4 regions of the Streptomyces sp. NBC_01267 genome follow, and region 3 is predicted to be linked to each of the others. Evidence: riboswitches for the same ligand, from Rfam matches in the RefSeq annotation. Region 3 holds a riboswitch; each other region holds the start of a gene.
The links. Region 3 has a riboswitch for cobalamin ahead of OG709_RS31425 (CbtB domain-containing protein). Riboswitches for the same ligand answer to the same signal wherever they lie in the genome.
Positions count from the first base shown of each region.

Region 1: linked by a shared signal. The riboswitch ahead of OG709_RS02845 ((2Fe-2S)-binding protein) and the one ahead of OG709_RS31425 (CbtB domain-containing protein) in region 3 are both predicted to bind cobalamin.
Region 2: linked by a shared signal. The riboswitch ahead of OG709_RS07245 (cobalamin biosynthesis protein) and the one ahead of OG709_RS31425 (CbtB domain-containing protein) in region 3 are both predicted to bind cobalamin.
Region 4: linked by a shared signal. The riboswitch ahead of metE (5-methyltetrahydropteroyltriglutamate--homocysteine S-methyltransferase) and the one ahead of OG709_RS31425 (CbtB domain-containing protein) in region 3 are both predicted to bind cobalamin.

Region 1 covers NZ_CP108455.1:584,545-588,749, reverse strand. Annotated here, with positions in the region: gene OG709_RS02855 (acyl-CoA dehydrogenase family protein) at 61-1,251, shown strand; partial or broken gene OG709_RS02850 (ECF transporter S component) at 2,031-2,207, shown strand; cobalamin riboswitch at 2,255-2,377, shown strand; gene OG709_RS02845 ((2Fe-2S)-binding protein) at 2,500-3,261, shown strand; gene OG709_RS02840 (LacI family DNA-binding transcriptional regulator) at 3,550-4,205, opposite strand, start outside.
Region 2 covers NZ_CP108455.1:1,555,991-1,560,195, forward strand. Annotated here, with positions in the region: gene OG709_RS07235 (inorganic phosphate transporter) at 70-1,305, shown strand; gene OG709_RS07240 (hypothetical protein) at 1,325-1,555, shown strand; cobalamin riboswitch at 1,696-1,834, shown strand; gene OG709_RS07245 (cobalamin biosynthesis protein) at 1,951-2,880, shown strand; gene OG709_RS07250 (cobyric acid synthase) at 2,877-4,205, shown strand, end outside.
Region 3 covers NZ_CP108455.1:6,999,353-7,003,557, forward strand. Annotated here, with positions in the region: gene OG709_RS31415 (alkaline phosphatase family protein) at 1-391, opposite strand, end outside; gene OG709_RS31420 (CbtA family protein) at 677-1,444, opposite strand; gene OG709_RS31425 (CbtB domain-containing protein) at 1,465-1,689, opposite strand; adenosylcobalamin (AdoCbl) riboswitch at 1,692-1,836, opposite strand; gene OG709_RS31430 (histidine phosphatase family protein) at 2,144-2,764, shown strand; gene OG709_RS31435 (DUF2127 domain-containing protein) at 2,754-3,527, opposite strand; gene OG709_RS31440 (hypothetical protein) at 3,757-3,900, shown strand; gene OG709_RS31445 (DUF4135 domain-containing protein) at 3,918-4,205, shown strand, end outside.
Region 4 covers NZ_CP108455.1:6,641,566-6,645,770, reverse strand. Annotated here, with positions in the region: gene OG709_RS29715 (RHS repeat-associated core domain-containing protein) at 1-741, shown strand, start outside; gene OG709_RS29710 (hypothetical protein) at 759-1,379, shown strand; cobalamin riboswitch at 1,687-1,905, shown strand; gene metE (5-methyltetrahydropteroyltriglutamate--homocysteine S-methyltransferase) at 2,066-4,205, shown strand, end outside.

The DNA of each region.
Region 1 (4,205 bases), 6.4 Mb from region 3:
AAAAGACTGGAACGCGTTCTACTGTGCCCCTCGATCCGATGCCGTTACCGAGGAGGGGCCGTGCACCTCGAATACACCCCCGAGCAGCAGCGGCTGCGCGCCGAACTGCGCACCTACTTCGCCGAACTGGTGCCGGACAACGCCTACGCGCGCTACGCGGACGCGGGAGCCCAGAAACGCTTCTACCGCGAGACGGTGCGCAGACTGGGCACCGACGGCTGGCTGGGCGTCGGCTGGCCCGAGGAGTTCGGCGGTCGCGGACTCTCCCCGATGGAGCAGTTCATCTTCTTCGACGAGGCCGCGCAGGCGGGCGTACCGCTGCCGCTCATGGCGCTCAACACCGTGGGTCCGACCCTCATGCGGTTCGGCACCGACGAGCAGAAGGCGTACTTCCTGCCGAAGATCCTCAAGGGCGAGATCGACTTCGCGATCGGCTACAGCGAGCCCGACGCGGGCACCGATCTCGCCGCGCTCAAGACCCGGGCCGTACGCGAGGGCGACGTGACCACCGGGCACTACACGGTGAACGGGCAGAAGATCTGGACCACCAACGGCGACACCGCCGACTGGGTCTGGCTCGCTGTCCGTACGGACCCGGCCGCCCCCGCGCACAAGGGCATCACGATGCTGCTGGTGCCGACCGACGACCCCGGGTACTCCTGCACCCTCATCAACACCCTCGCCTCGCACGACACCACCGCCAGCTACTACGAGAACATCACGGTCCCCGCCTCCCGCCGCGTCGGCGAGGAGAACAAGGGCTGGCGGCTGATCACCAACCAGCTCAACCACGAGCGCGTCACCCTGGCCGCCCACGGCACCATGGCCATCCGCGCCCTGCACAACGTGCAGTGCTGGGCGGCCGACACCGAGCTCGCCGACGGGCGCCGGGTCATCGACCTGGGCTGGGTGCGCGGGCGCCTCGCGAGGACCCACACCAGGCTCGACGCGATGAAGCTCCTGAACTGGCAGATGGTCAACGCCGTGCAGAACGGGACGCTCACCCCGCAGGACGCCTCGGCGGTCAAGGTGTACGGATCGGAGGCCCGCCGGGACGCCTACGCCTGGCTCATGGAGGTCGTCGGCGCGGCAGGATCTCTCAAGGAGGGATCCACGGGCGCGGTGCTCCACGGTGAACTGGAGCGCGGCTACCGCTCGGCCGTCATCTTCACCTTCGGCGGCGGCAACAACGAGATCCAGCGGGAAATCATCTCCTGGATCGGGCTGGGGATGCCCCGCGTGCGGCGGTAGGCCCTGCGGGCGGGACGGACGCAGTCTGCCCGCTCGTCTCGACCGTGGCGGTGGCGCGGTGGCGCGGTGGCGCGGTGGCGCGGTGGCGCGGTGGCGCGGTGGCGCGGGGGCTCGGAATGCCGGAGGCCCGGGAGAACGGGAGAAGAAAGGTCCGCGAGGAGGTGGCCCGGCTGCGCGCGGGGGCCGAGCGTGTGCAGGGCCGTGCTCGCGGTAGAGGAAGGCTCCCCTGGTAGGGCTGGCCGAATCCCGCCCTACCTGTGGGTCGCTTGATCTGTTGCCATGGCTGAGGGTGGCGGGGGCGGCACCGTGGGATGGGGGTGTTGTGGGGCCAGGGGCCTCTCCCCTGAACGGAGCACGGACCGGCGAGCGTTGCAGCGATGGCTGCTCGGCAGGTTCACCCTGACCGATGTGATGACCGACACCGCGTTGCCGCCGGGAACGGACCCAAGGGAGGCGTTCGATTTGATCAGGCATGGGCGGCAGGAGCTGGACCGGTTGCTCCACATCGTGGATACGCCTGGGACCGCCGAGGCGGCGTAGTACACGACCAGCCCGAGCGGTGATCAAACTCCTGCCCGGCGAATGCCGATGGAGACCGCCGGTGAGCCGGGACTCGACGAGATCCTGCTGCAGTGGCGGCTTTCCGGCGGCTGCGTTTCATGGGGCCACCAGCAGGCCGTGGCGTCTCAATGGCCCCAGGGTGCAGGGCTCTTCCGCCGAGGACCAGGCCATTTCTTTCCGCCGTCCGACTCAACGCCTGCGTCTCGCTCGTCATCGCCCTGGCGGCCTCCTTCGGCTGGGACACCGGGCGGGCCGTCACCAACTTCGTCTGCATCATGCCGGCCGGACCTGCGGTGCTGACCACGTTCCGGCGCGCTGCCCGACGGGCCCGGTTCCAGGCTCCGGTGCACTTCACGCCGGCCCGCCCGGCGGCACCCGACAAGGAGCAGCGCTGATCCGGATGTGGAACGGCTTGATTGACCCGCCGGAGAAACGGGCCCTACGCTCCCCGTGGAGTGATGGCACAAGGAAGCTGGTGAGATTCCAGCACGGTCGCGCCACTGTGAGCCACGCCACCGGAAGGTGGCCGGCGAGTCGGACACTGAGCCCTCACTCCGCCCGTACACGCAAGGGACGCACGATCCCAGAGGGAGGGCTCACCTTGAGTACCGTTTCCACATTCCGTCCGGTGGCCGCACCGGGCGCGATCGGGACCGCCACCTCGCAGCAGCCGGACCCTGTTCCGGCATGAGCAGCCCTCCTGCGGCGAGCGCGGTGATCGGGGAGATCGCCGAGCTCGGTCCGTTCTTCGCCGTGCAGGCCCACCCGCCCGGCGTGGAGCCGCCCGAGCCCTGGCAGCGGATCACCCGCCCGCTGCTCGAAGCCCGTGTGACGGGTGTACGGGACTGGCTGGCCGCGGCCGGCGGGCAGTCGCCCGACGCGGTCGAGATCCGGGTCGCGGCATCCGTCGCCCACCTGGGACTGGCCGCCCGGCTGATCTCACCCGCACTGGCCGCCGCCGTCCTGCACGGCCTGGTACCCGCCCCCGGCCTCGCGGATCTCCGGTGGCAGCCCGTGATCGGCGGCCAGATCCCCCTGTCGCTGCCCAGCGATGCCTTCACCGACCTGTCGCTGCCCGCCGGTGCCTGCACCGGCGGATCCACGGTTGCGCCGACCCGGCTCGCCGACGAGCTGAGCAGTCGTCTGCTGGACGGCCCACTGCGTGAACTCGCCGATGCGATGGCGGAGTTCACGGTCTCCCGGCGCATCCTGTGGGGCAACACCGCCTCGGCCGTCAACGGAGCCGCGTCCATGATCACGACTACCCGCCCGGACCTCACCGCACGGACCCGTGCCATCACCTCACGTCTCCTGGAACGGCCCCCACTGCGCGACGCGAGCTGTACGGGGCCCGACGGAGCGTTCCGGCGGCGCAGCTGCTGCCTGATCTACCGCGCCGCGCCCGGTGCCTCAGGGGCTCTGTGCGGGGACTGCGTACTGTCCCGTTGACCAGGCCGCTCACCCGGCCTTCGCACCTGTGGAGGAACCGCCGCGCGCCGACGTGCCGAGCCTCGCGGAATCGTCCTGGGCGGAGCGCCGGCCGTCGCGCTCGCACCGGAGGAGTACGGACGGCCGGGCCTGGCCCGCCGCCGGCTCGGTGGCCAGGGCTCCCGCAGGAGCGCCCCGAACCGCGACGTGGCGCTGACCGAACCCCGGTCGAACCCGGACCGGCTCCGACGCCCTCGCCCACGAGTGGCCGCCCCCGCGCCGACCGCTCGTGGGCGGGGGACGCGCGGCTCAGGACGTCTCGCGGCGGACCAGGAAGGGGGTGGCCAGCACGCCGGCCACTACCGATTCCGTGCGTGCGGGCCGTTCCAGCACGGAACGCACCGCAACGCACAGATGGTCGGCGATCTCCACGGGATCGAGGGCGACCGAGGAGAGCATCGGCCGCAGGAATGTGGCGATGGCCAGGTTGTCGGCGCCCACCAGGGCGACATCGCCCGGTATCGTCGCGCCCTGGTCGTTCAGGGCGCGGTGCAGCAGCGCCCCGTACTCGTCGTTGTAGGTGAATACGGCGGTCGGACCGCCGGGCCGCCGCACGGTGGCGGCTGCGGAGGCCGCTGATTCGTGGGTGGCCTCCATGGTGATCTCCTCACCGCGCGCGCCGGCCGCGCGAGCCGCGTTCTCCAGCCCTTCGGCGCGGGCACGGCCCAGGCCCTCCAGCGGCCCGGCGGGGATGATCGCCGCGAGGCGCCGGTGCCCGACGGCGAGCAGGTGCGCTGCTGCTTCGGCGCCGATCCGTCCCTGGTCGAACTCCAGCGTGTCGGCCCAGGGCGTGGGGCCGCTGGAGATCATCAGAACCTCGGTCCCGGCGCGGCGCAGCAGGGCGACGGAGGATTTCGTACACCGGTCGGCCGTCACCAGGACCGCCGCGGGGTGCAGTTCCGCCC
Region 2 (4,205 bases), 5.4 Mb from region 3:
GTTCACCTTCCGTTCATCCAGGTTGCCTACGTTCGTCTCGTCAATGACCTCGAACGATTGCCCAGGTAAATGGAACACTTGACCCTGCTCCTTGGGATCGTGATCATTACCGCTCTCGTGTTCGACTTCACGAACGGTTTCCACGACACGGCCAACGCGATGGCGACGACCATCTCGACCGGCGCTCTCCGGCCGAAGACCGCGGTGGCCATGTCCGCCGTACTCAACCTCGTCGGAGCATTCCTGTCCGTGGAGGTCGCCAAGACGATCTCCGGCGGGATCATCAACGAACAGGGCATCACCACAGAGGTGATCTTCGCGGCGCTCGTCGGCGCCATCCTCTGGAATCTGCTGACCTGGCTGCTCGGCCTGCCGTCCAGCTCCTCCCACGCGCTCTTCGGCGGACTCATCGGCGCCACGCTGATGTCGGTCGGCTCCTCCGGTGTCAACGGCGATGTCGTCGTCACCAAGGTGCTGCTGCCCGCGGTCGCCGCACCCGTCGTCGCCGGCATCGCCTCGGTGCTCGCCACCAAGCTGACGTACCGGATCGGCCGCCGTACGGACGAGAAGGCCACCGCCAAGGGCTACCGGGCCGGCCAGATCGCCTCCGCCGGACTGGTCTCCCTCGCCCACGGCACCAACGACGCGCAGAAGACCATGGGTGTCATCACCCTCGCCCTGGTCACCGGCAACGTCATCGCCCCGGGCTCGAACCCTCCGCTGTGGGTCATCGTCTCCGCGGGCACGGCCATCGCACTCGGTACGTACCTCGGCGGCTGGCGCATCATCCGCACCATGGGCAAGGGGCTCACCGAACTCAGGCCGCAGCAGGGCTTCGCCGCCCAGACCGGCGCCGCGACCGTGATCCTGGCCTCCTCGCACCTCGGTTTCTCCCTCTCCACCACCCAGGTCTGCTCGGGCGCCGTGCTGGGCGCGGGCGTCGGCCGCAAGGGCGGGGTGGTCCGCTGGTCCACCGCGACCCGGATGGCCGTCGCCTGGTGCCTGACGCTTCCCGCGGCGGCCGTGGTCGGCGCGGGCGCCGAGTACCTGACCCGCAACGGCCCCTGGGGCGTCGCCGCCGTGGCCGCCCTGCTGATCGCGGGCTCGGGTGTCATCTGGTCGCTCTCCCGCCGCCAGCCGGTCGACCAGCACAGCGTCACCCCCGACGAGCCCGCGGGTGTGGTGACCACCGCCATCGCGGCCGTCGCCCCTCCCCCGGCCGGACTGTCCGCCGACGAACTCAGGGCCACCATCCCCGCACCGGGGGGCGCCGCACCGGAGCCCAGCCGACCGGCCACGGTCTGAAGCAGAAGGACACCGCAGCATGAACATCGACTGGGCAGCTCTCGGCACCGTCTTCGGCGTCAGCCTCGTGGCGACCGTCGGACTCGTGGGCCTGTTCACCCTCGGCATCGTGGGCCTCGCCGGGAAGCCCGCGCAGGAGACGGGCTCCACCGGCCGGGGCCCGGCGCTCGCCGCGCGCACCGGCGCGTACGCCTGCTTCGCTCTCTGCGCGGCGGCCGTGGCGTACGGGATCTATCTGATCGTCGCCTGACCGCCCCGCACCCCCGTCCCCCGGCTCCACTCCCCGTTCCACCCGAACCGCCCTCCGACCGGCCTTCCACGGCCCGCCGGGGGGCGGTTCGTGTGGGGCTCAGCACACTGCCTCCTTGCAGGTCAAGGGGGAGTTGACGGGTGTTCGCGGGGCGTGGTGGACTGCCGGAGCCAATACGGCGGCAAAAGAGGAAGCCCGGTGCGAATCCGGCGCGGTCCCGCCACTGTCATCGGGGGTCACCCCCCGGGAGCCAGGAACTCTCACCGCCGATCACGTCGAACCAGGGCGCGGACACCCTGAGTGAGGACATATCGCCATGCGCGGCTGCCTGCTGCCCGATGCTGTGAGTACTACCGGTACGAAGGTTTTCCGAGGCGTATCGGCCTGCTGACCCGATGCGTGCCGAGCGTGTATTCGTGTACGGCGCCACCACCGGCCTCGTAGCAGACCTGATCGTCGGCGATCCGCGGCGCGGACACCCGGTGGCCGCCTTCGGACGGGCCGCGGCTGCCGTGGAGCGCCGGCTGTGGCGCGACCACCGCGGACGCGGGGCGCTGCACACCGTGGTGTGCGCCGGAGGCGTGGTGGGCGCCGCCCTGCTGGCCCGGCGTGCCGTGCGCGGCCGGGCCGCCGCGGGCATCGCCCTGACCGCCGTCACCACCTGGGCCGTCGTCGGCGGTACCTCGCTGGGCCGGGAGGCGCGGGCGGTCGGCGACGCGCTGGCCTCGGGCGAACTCGAAGCGGCCAGGGAGCGGCTGCCGCATCTGTGCGGGCGTGATCCGCAGGCGCTCGACGGACAGCAGATGGCCCGCGCGGTCGTCGAGTCCGTCGCCGAGAACACCTCCGACGCCGTGGTGGGCGCGCTGGTGTGGGGGGCGCTGGCCGGGGTGCCCGGTCTGGCCGGGTTCCGGGCGGTGAACACACTGGACGCAATGGTCGGCCACCGCTCGCCCCGGTATCTGCGGTACGGCTGGGCCTCGGCCCGGCTCGACGACGTGGCGGGCCGGCCGGGAGCCCTGCTGACCGCTGTCCTCGCGACGCTGGCCGGCCCGGACCCGCGCGGTGCCGTGCGGGCCTGGCGCGCCGACGCGGCGAAGCACCCCAGCCCCAACGCCGGTCCGGTGGAGGCCTCGTTCGCGGGGGCGCTGGGCGTACGGCTCGGTGGCACCCTCTCGTACGGCGGCCGGGTCGAGCACCGGGCCGTGCTCAACGGCGGCGGCCGGCCCGTCGGCGTGGACGACATCGAGCGCGCGGTACGGCTGTCCCGGCGGGTCTCCGTACTGGCGCTCGCGACGGCTCTCCTGGTGAGGAAGGTGCGCGGATGAGTGGCGGAGTGCTGGTCGCCGGAACCACGTCGGATGCCGGGAAGAGCGTGGTCACGGCCGGGATCTGCCGGTGGCTGGTGCGCCGGGGGGTGAAGGTCGCGCCCTTCAAGGCGCAGAACATGTCGCTGAATTCGTTCGTCACCCGCGAGGGCGCGGAGATCGGCCGGGCGCAGGCGATGCAGGCGCAGGCGGCGCGGGTGGAACCCACCGCGCTGATGAACCCGGTGCTCCTCAAGCCGGGGAGCGACCGGTCGAGCCAGGTCGTGCTGCTGGGCAGACCGGTGGGCGAGATGAGCGCCCGCGGGTTCTTCGGCGACGCGTCCGGCGGGAAATCCGCGTACGGCGGGGGGCGGGAAGCCCTGCTGGGCACCGTCACGGACTGTCTGGCACAACTTCGGGGCACGTATGACGCGGTGATCTGTGAGGGGGCCGGCAGTCCTGCCGAGATCAATCTGCGCCGGACGGACATCGTCAACATGGGCATCGCGCGGGCCGCGCGGTTCCCGGTGGTGGTGGTGGGCGACATCGACCGCGGTGGCGTCTTCGCCTCCTTCTTCGGCACGACCGCGCTGCTCAGCGCCGAGGACCAGGAGCTGATAGCCGGGTACATCGTCAACAAGTTCCGCGGCGACGTGTCCCTCCTGCGCCCCGGCATCGACATGCTGCAGGGGCTCACCGGGCGGCGTACGTACGGGGTGCTCCCGTTCGCGCACGGCCTCGGCATCGACGAGGAGGACGGGCTGCACGTCTCGATGCGGGGCGCCGTACGGGAGTCGGCCGTCGCCGAGCCGTACGGACCGGACGTCCTGCGGGTCGCCGTGTGCGCCGTACCGCTGATGTCCAACTTCACCGATGTCGACGCGCTGGCCGCCGAGCCCGGGGTCGTCGTGCGGTTCGTGGACCGGGCCGAGGAGCTCGTCGACGCGGACCTGGTGATCGTGCCGGGCACCCGTGGCACCGTGCGGGCGCTGGAGTGGCTGCGCGAGCGCGGGCTCGCGGCGGCGCTGGCCCGGCGGGCGGCGGAAGGCCGTCCCGTGCTGGGCATCTGCGGCGGTTTCCAGCTGCTCGGCGAGCACATCGAGGACGAGATCGAATCGCGCGCCGGGTCGGTGGACGGGCTCGGGCTGCTGCCCGTGCGCGTACGGTTCGCCGCCGAGAAGACCCTGGCGCGGCCCGTCGGCGAGGCCCTCGGCGAGCGCGTCGAGGGGTACGAGATCCATCACGGCGTCGCCGACGTGACCGACGGCGTCCCCTTCCTGGACGGCTGCCGGGTCGGCTCCGTCTGGGGCACCCACTGGCACGGCTCGCTGGAGAGCGACGGCTTC
Region 3 (4,205 bases):
TGTTCCACGCCTCGTGCTGCACGGACCAGGCGTGGCTGGTGGACGGGATGGCCTGGGCGCTGGAGGTATGGGTGTCCAGGTGGAACGGCAGCAGGTAGCCCTTGGGGTTCACCGCGTCGGGCTGATAGAAGACCGAGCGGCCGTTGTCCAGCTTCTGCGCGTGCGGGTCACTGAATCCGCGTACGCCGGAGAGCGTGCCGAAGTAGTGGTCGAAGGAGCGGTTCTCCTGCATCAGCATCACGACGTGTTCGATGTCGCGCATGGAGCCGTGGCGCGGCGGACCGGCCGCCACGGCCTTCTGCACGCTGGGTGGCAGCAGTGAGAGTGCGGCAGCGCCACCGACGGCACCGGCCGCTGATCCAAGGAGTCTGCGTCGCGTCAACTCGGCCATGAACGTCCCCTTCTCGATCGAGCTCGGTTCGAGTCCTGCTTCCGGACCCGACGGAACTCTTCCGGGCCCGGGTGTGAGGCGGAGGAAGGAGGAGATGAACAGGTGGCCAATACACCGGTGGCCGCGGTGCTCCCCGATCCTCCCGTGCGGATCGTGCGGATCGTGCGGATCGTGCGGATCATGCGGATCGGTCCGGGCCCCGGACGGGCCCGGACGCGCAGAACCCGCCTGGACCGTGGTCCGGCGGGTTCTGTCCCGGTGTGTCAGCCGTCAACTGTTGCGCCGTCAGCTCACCGGTGCGGTGTTGCGTAGGGCGGTGCTGTCCTCGCTGCGGGCCGGGACCGTACGCGGTATGAGATGCCGTTCGGCGAGGTGGCCGAAGAGCAGCCCGAAGGCGGTCCACAGCGTGAACTGGATGGCGAGTGCCGAGAGCCGGAACCGCCAGAGCAGCGTGGCCGGGAAGTCCTTCGGCACCTCGTTGATCGTCGGCAGGAACGCGTACGCCAGCCCGACCGCCACGAGGAACGCGGCCCCGGCCGTGATCGTGGCGTTCCAGTTGCCCAGACGGGGCGCCAGCCGCTTGCCCACCAGCACGGCGGCGACGGCGAGCAGCACGCTGAGCACGATCATCAGGAAGTACAGGGTGGTGCGTTTGCCGATGGTGTCGGGGCTGCCGACGGACGGCGGGTTCGCCGGGTACTTCAGGAAGGGCACGAGGTACACGGCGATCAGCGCGCTGACCGAGATCAGCACGGCGGTGGCACGCGGGCCGAACCTGCCGATACGGCCGAGTGCGACGCAGAACGCGAGCGCGGCGATGCCACCGACCGCGACACCGAAGACGAGCACCCCGGTGGCCAGCCCGGCCGTGGACTGGAGCGAACGGCTGACCAGTTCCTCTTCGTGCTCATGGCTGTGCGAGCCCTCGAAGGCGATGGCCGAGTCCACCTGCGGCTCACCGAGCAGATAGGCGACGATCAGCGCCAGCACACCGGCGACGAGCCCGGCGAGCATGCCACGGACCAGCAGGGCCCGGACGGATATGGAGTTCATGGAAGCGGATCCCCCGGGCGTCAGTGGCAGGGGAAGCCGAGGAGATGACGGCCGTCGTGAACCCACTCGTGCACGTCCGAACCGGAGACGAGCGAGGTCGCGCCCTGCTCGGCGCCGACGAAGTACAGCAGGATGAGCATGAGGATCCCGAAGAAGACCGCCCACGGGGCGATGGCCTTGAGGGAGATGGGTGCGATCGCCGGAGTGGCGGGGGCACTCGGGGTGGGGGCAAGGGTGTTTGCCATGGCAGAACCTCCTGGGGAACACGCGTCCCGATCGTGGTACCTGAGACGAAGGCGCTGGGTCTGACTTCCCGGGTTTCGGGTTCACAGTGGCGCGACCGTGCCGGATTCTCACCGGACTTCCGTCACACCTTCGTCGTGTCCACGTGACGGTACCGCCTGCCCGTCCACTCCGCTACGGCGCACCGGCGGTCCGGCAACGCACCGTGACCCGGACCCGCACCCCCCAACCCCCGTGATGTGCCCGCCTCATGAGGGACCGGAGAACGCGACCGGTGCAGGGATGGCAGTACGAGTGATGTGGGTCTCACCAGCGTGGCGCAGCAACACGGGACCGACGCCGGAGAGCGCCGGGAATCACACGGCCGGGCCGCCTCTGAGGGAATGATCGCTGTTCATGGCAGGCTGAACCCCTTGTGCACCATCAACATCTACAGACGCAAAGGACAGGGCGGACATGGGTGAGCTGATTCTCGTGCGGCACGGTGAGACCAGCTGGAGCCGCACGATGAAACACACCAGCTGGACGGATCTTCCGCTGACGGCGTTCGGTGAGGACCAGGCGCGCGCGGTCGCCCCGCTGCTGGCCGAGCGCCGGATCGCCCTCACCCTGACCAGCCCCCTCGCCCGCGCCAGGCGCACCGCCGAGCTGGCCGGGCTCAGCCCCGCGTACCCCGACACCGACCTGCACGAATGGGACTACGGGGCGTACGAGGGCATCACCACCGTGGAGATCCACCGGGACCGGCCCGACTGGGACCTGTGGACCGACGGGGTGGCCGAGGGCCCGCCCGAGCACCCCGGTGAGACCCCCGAGCAGGTCGGCGCGCGAGCGGACCGGGTGCTGGCCACCGTCGACAAGGCGCTGCGCGACGCCGACCTCGACGGGCAGGGCGGAGACGTCGTGGTGGTCGGCCACGCCCATTTCCTGCGGGTGCTGACCGCTCGCCGCCTCGGGCTCCCGGCGTCCGGCGGATCGCTCTTCCGGCTGGACACCGCGTCGGTGAGCCGGATCGGTACCGAGCACGGCCGTCCCGTCGTCGCCGCGTGGAATCAGGTGCCCGCCGTCACGGCGTGACGGCTCCGACCCCCGCCGTGGTCTCCACTTCGAGCAGTGAGGCGCTCTGCCGCTCGGCCTCGAAGGCGGCGTGGCCGCCGCGCAACCCGAACAGCCGCTTGCCGAGCAGGATGTACAGGACGGCCAGGATGTTGATCGTCAGGGTGGCGATCTTCAGCCAACTGACCTTCTCGGTCAGCTCGTAGACCTCCAGGGGCAGGAAGACGGCGGTCGCCACCACGGTCAGGTACTCGGCCCAGCGCTTGGCCCGCCACAGCCCGACACCTTCGATGATCTCGATCAGCGCGTACGCCAGCAGCAGTACGGCCACCAGCATCAGCGTGGAGTGCTTGTAGCCGAAGGTCTTCTGAATCGTGCCGACCACCGGCGAGTGGTCCAGGTCGTAGTGGAAGTGCCGGAACACCGGACGCAGCACGTCCAGGTTCTCGTCGAAGAGCCTGCGCACCGCGTCCTGGCTGTTGCTGAACTTCCATACGGCCACCGCCGCCAGCACGATGAACACCCCGCGCACCGCCCGCTCCACGGCGAGGAAGCGCAGGATGAACAGGTCGCGCAGCACCTTGCCGCGCGGTACGAGCGGGGCCTCGTCCGCGGGGCCCGATCCGTGCGGGTCGCCCAGGGCGAAGTCCCCGCACCGCAGACAGCGCCAGGCCTCGCCCAGCCGCGTCTCGGCGCGCAGCCGCTCCGCCAGTTCCGGCTCCTGCGGGACATAGGTCACGTGCCCGCGCCGTGCGCAGGTGCGCCGGTCCCAGTCGATCTTCAGCATTCGTTTCCCCGTGAGTCAGTGGTCGTGTGCGTACGTTCTGCGGACGGTCGGCCGGGACCCGCACGTATGTGCTGGGCGCAGCCTCGGCCCGGACCGTAGCAACGCATGTTATGCGCCAGATGGCGAGCCGCCCCAGGCGATCCCTTGACGCCGGCGATCACGCTCTGGAATTGTCCCGACGCAGTGAGCCGCAAGTGCATGCTTCGCCCCACATCGGAGGATGGACATGAACGTGACCGCCCAGGAAGAACTCCGGACCGAGGCCTCCCAGGTGCTCGATCTCACCATCGGTGAGCTGGAGACGGAAATCCCGGACTACGAGAGCGCCCGCCCCATCAGCTGTATGGCCGGCGGCTACTGCCTTCCGTAACCGGCGGACGGCAGGCTGTGCGCCAGTCACCCGAACTGCCCCCGGCCGCCGCGCGGTTGATCCGCGCGGCGGCGCGGGGAGGGGCCACGGAGGCCTTTCCGCCCGTGGTCACCGCGGGGCCTGACGGCACGGTGGCCAGGGACCCGGGCCCCCACGGGGAGGCCGTTGCCCATCGGCTCGGCGAGCTGCTGGCCGGACCCGCCTTCACTCCGCTGCTCGACCTGCTGGAACGGCTGGAGAGCTGGTGCGGGTCCCTCGCTCCCGAACTCTCCGGACTCTGCGCGGGCGCTCTGCCCGAACTCTCC
Region 4 (4,205 bases), 360 kb from region 3:
AAGAAGTACGCCGCGTACCGGGCCAACCCCGCCCACTACATGATCGACGACGGCAACGCCAAGGCCCAGCAGCGCAAGTACGCCGCTGAAAGCCGAAAGGCCGAGGCAGCACGGCAGAAGGCACAAGCCATCAAACGAGAGAACCAGAGAAAGGCTGCCCAGGCGGCACAGCGGAAGAAGGACGGCATCTTCGGAAGCATCATGAAGGGCAACTGGGGTGCCGCCTGGACGAACGCAAAAAATACAGGAGCAGCCCAATGGGTAGGCAATCACTGGGATGACATAAAGAACTACTCCGCAATCGTCGGCTTTGGAGTGTGCATCGTCGCAAGCGCCGGTACCTGCATCGCTGTGGGAGCCGGAATAGCCGCTGCTAAATTCCTCGGAGACGGTATCGGAACCGGAAACTGGGACGTTGCCGCGTTGTCGAAAGACCTCGCCTGGACAGCCGTTGGCGGCGGCAGCGCAGCCGTCTACGGCAGACTGGCCGGCGGCGCCAGAAGCTGGGGTGCCGCTTATCGAGGAAACGCGATCGCCCGCCTCCCACGTGCGTACCGTACGAAGGTGCCGGGCACCCGCGGCGTCGGCGGGGGCTCCAGGAGTTGGACATCAACTGATAGCCCAGGTGGGGCAATCGACTGGGGCACCACATACGGCAACATGAGCGTCAACGCGATTTCCAATACGGTATTCTGCGGCTCAGGTAATGCCAGCGCAGGCTCCTACGGCGGAGTTTGCTAATCAAAATCATGGTGCGGGTGGGTGAGATGAACATCACTCACCCACCCGCACCAGTTGCGCGACAGTCGCGCAACCACCAGAAAGGGAAGGCGACCGTGCCGAAAAAACGCGAGGATGAAATCCTATGGAGGCTGTCTTTCAAGATAATCTCCTGGGTCAGCACCACCGGATTCGGACTCGTATCGGTAGGATTGCTCATTGGCTTCGCTTCCCACCCCGAGGGCGGAATGGCGATCGGCGTAGCCGTTTCCCTCTTCGTCATCGCGCTTATCCGACGCATCATGAGGTCGCGCATTGCGCTGAGTTCCGTAACCGTGACGGTCATTAATCCACTGATGACGCACACCGTGCCCTACAACAGCATCATCGAAGTACGCGGAGGAAACGGGGGGACACTCAATCTGGTCACACGGGAAGGTAAAGAGATCTACTCTACCGCATTCGGCGGATCAGTGATTGACACTTTCGTAGGATCGGCAAATCGCGCCGCAGAACGCATCGAGTGGCACATGAAAAAACGACGGAAGGGAGCGGTACCACCTCCGTTTTCGACTAGGTTCACAATCTCTCCGGTCGCTGACGCATGCTTCTTCATCGCCTTGGTATTCGCAATCATTGGCGGAATTCTGGGATTCTAAGGGCTGGTGAAGTCTCACCCCGATTCTCACGGAGCGCATGAGACCGCCGACGAGTTCCCGAGCCAGGCAGCTGTAGCCCTCATGGACCTCGCCCTTGGCCTGCGGGTGCTGGCGGAACCGCCACGCGTCGCCCTCACCGCACACGGCGGTCCGGGGAGCGGGCGGACTCGCCGGACAGCCCGGATCCGCTCTACGCCGAGTTCGAGGAACCTCTTCGCACAGGTCCCGCCGGTCGCCGGACCGGCCCGGTGTCTCAATTCACGTACCGGAATGTGAACCGCGGTGCCCACGCGGCGAACGACCCTCTAGTCTGGCCCGTGCAGCTGGTTCGCCCTGTCCGCCAGGCAGGCGCGTCGCAAGAGGGAACCCGGTGGGAATCCGGGACTGCCCCGCAGCGGTGAGTGGGAACGACCGCCGTCATACGCACTGGGACCCGAGACGGGACCTGGGAAGCGACGGCCAGTAGGTGTCCGCCTCGGCGGACGCGCCCGCGAGTCCGAAGACCTGCCCGTTGCCCGTACGCGATCCCTCGCGTACGGATATCCCGGTGACCTCGTGGGCGGGTCGGCGTACACACCAGACGGACGGGCGCCTCAACGGCGCGACCGATCTGTCCGGTTCGCTACCCTTCGCGTCCGTGTCCCGTCTCCGGGATCTCAAGGAGTCATCTCGCGAAGGAGATTTCCGTGACAGCGAAGTCCGCAGCCGCGGCAGCACGGGCCACCGTGTACGGCTACCCCCGCCAGGGCCCGAACCGGGAACTGAAGAAGGCCATCGAGGGTTACTGGAAGGGCCGGGTCACCGCCGACGCCCTCCGGGAGACTGCGGCCGGTCTGCGCCGGTCCAACTGGCGTCAACTGGCGGATGCCGGTGTCCACGAGGTGCCCACAGGCGACTTCTCGTACTACGACCACGTCCTGGACACCAGCGTCATGGTCGGCGCCGTGCCCCGGAGGCACCGCGAGGCCGTCACCGCCGACGCACTCGACGGCTACTTCGCGATGGCCCGCGGCACCCAGGACGTGGCGCCGCTGGAGATGACCAAGTGGTTCGACACCAACTACCACTACCTCGTCCCCGAACTCGGCCCGGACACCGTCTTCACCACCGACTCCACCAAGCAGGTCACCGAGCTGACGGAAGCCCTCGCGCTCGGACACACCGCCCGGCCCGTGCTGGTCGGCCCCGTCACCTATCTCCTGCTCGCCAAACCCGCCCCCGGGGTGGCCGCCGATTTCGAGCCGCTCACCCTGCTGGACCGGCTGTTGCCGGTCTACGCCGAGGTACTCGCCGATCTGCGGGCCGCCGGCGCGCAGTGGGTACAGCTCGACGAGCCCGCACTGGTCCAGGACCGTTCCCCGGCCGAGCTGGGCGCCGCCGCCCACGCCTACCGCGAGCTCGGCGGCCTGAGCGACCGGCCCAAGTTGCTCGTCGCCTCCTACTTCGACCGGCTCGGCGAGGCGCTCCCCGTACTGGCGAAAGCCCCGGTGGACGGTCTGGCGCTGGACTTCACGGACGCTGCCGCCGCCAACCTCGAAGACCTCGCCGCCGTCGGCGGGCTGCCCGGCAAGCGGCTCGTCGCAGGGGTCGTCGACGGCCGCAATGTCTGGATCAACGACCACGAGAAGTCGCTGGCCACCCTCGCCACTCTTCTCGGCCTCGCCGACCGGGTCGACGTGGCTGCCTCCTGCTCCCTGCTGCACGTCCCGCTCGACACGGCGCCCGAGAGGGACATCGAACCGCAGATCCTTCGCTGGCTCGCCTTCGCCCGGCAGAAGACCGCCGAGATCGTCACCCTGACCAAGGGGCTGGCACAGGGCACCGGCGCCATCACCGCGGAACTCGCCGCCAACCGGGCCGCTCTCGCCTCCCGGGCGGCCTCCCCCCTCACCCACGACCCGGCCGTACGCGCCAGGGCCGCCGCCGTCACCGACGCCGACGGCCGCCGCTCCCAGCCGTACACCGCGCGGGCCGCCGCCCAACGGGCCCACCTCGGGCTGCCGTTGCTGCCGACGACCACCATCGGCTCGTTCCCGCAGACCGATGAACTGCGCACGGCCCGCGCCGACCTGCGTGCGGGCCGGATCGACACGGCCGGTTACGAGGAGCGGATCAGGGCCGAGATCGGTGAGGTCATCTCCTTCCAGGAGATGACCGGCATCGACGTCCTGGTGCACGGCGAGCCGGAACGCAACGACATGGTCCAGTACTTCGCCGAACAGCTCACCGGCTACCTCGCCACCCGGCACGGCTGGGTCCAGTCCTACGGCACCCGCTACGTCCGCCCACCGATCCTGGCCGGCGACATCTCCCGCCCCGAACCGATGACGGTGCGCTGGACCTCGTACGCCCAGTCGCTCACCGACCGCCCGGTCAAGGGCATGCTCACCGGGCCCGTCACCATGCTCGCCTGGTCCTTCGTCCGCGACGACCAGCCACTCGGCGACACCGCCCGGCAGGTCGCTCTCGCCCTGCGCGACGAGGTGAACGACCTGGAAGTGAGCGGCAGTTCGGTCATCCAGGTCGATGAGCCCGCGCTGCGCGAGACCCTGCCGCTGCGGACCGCCGACCGTGCCGCGTACCTGGACTGGGCCACCGAGTCGTTCCGGCTCACCACCAGCGGGGTGCGTCCGGACACCCAGATCCACACCCACATGTGCTACGCGGAGTTCGGCGACATCGTCCAGGCCATCGACGACCTCGACGCCGACGTCATCAGCCTGGAGGCCGCCCGTTCCCACATGCAGGTCGCCCGTGAACTCGCCGCCCACGGCTACCCGCGCGAGGCGGGCCCCGGTGTGTACGACATCCACTCCCCACGCGTGC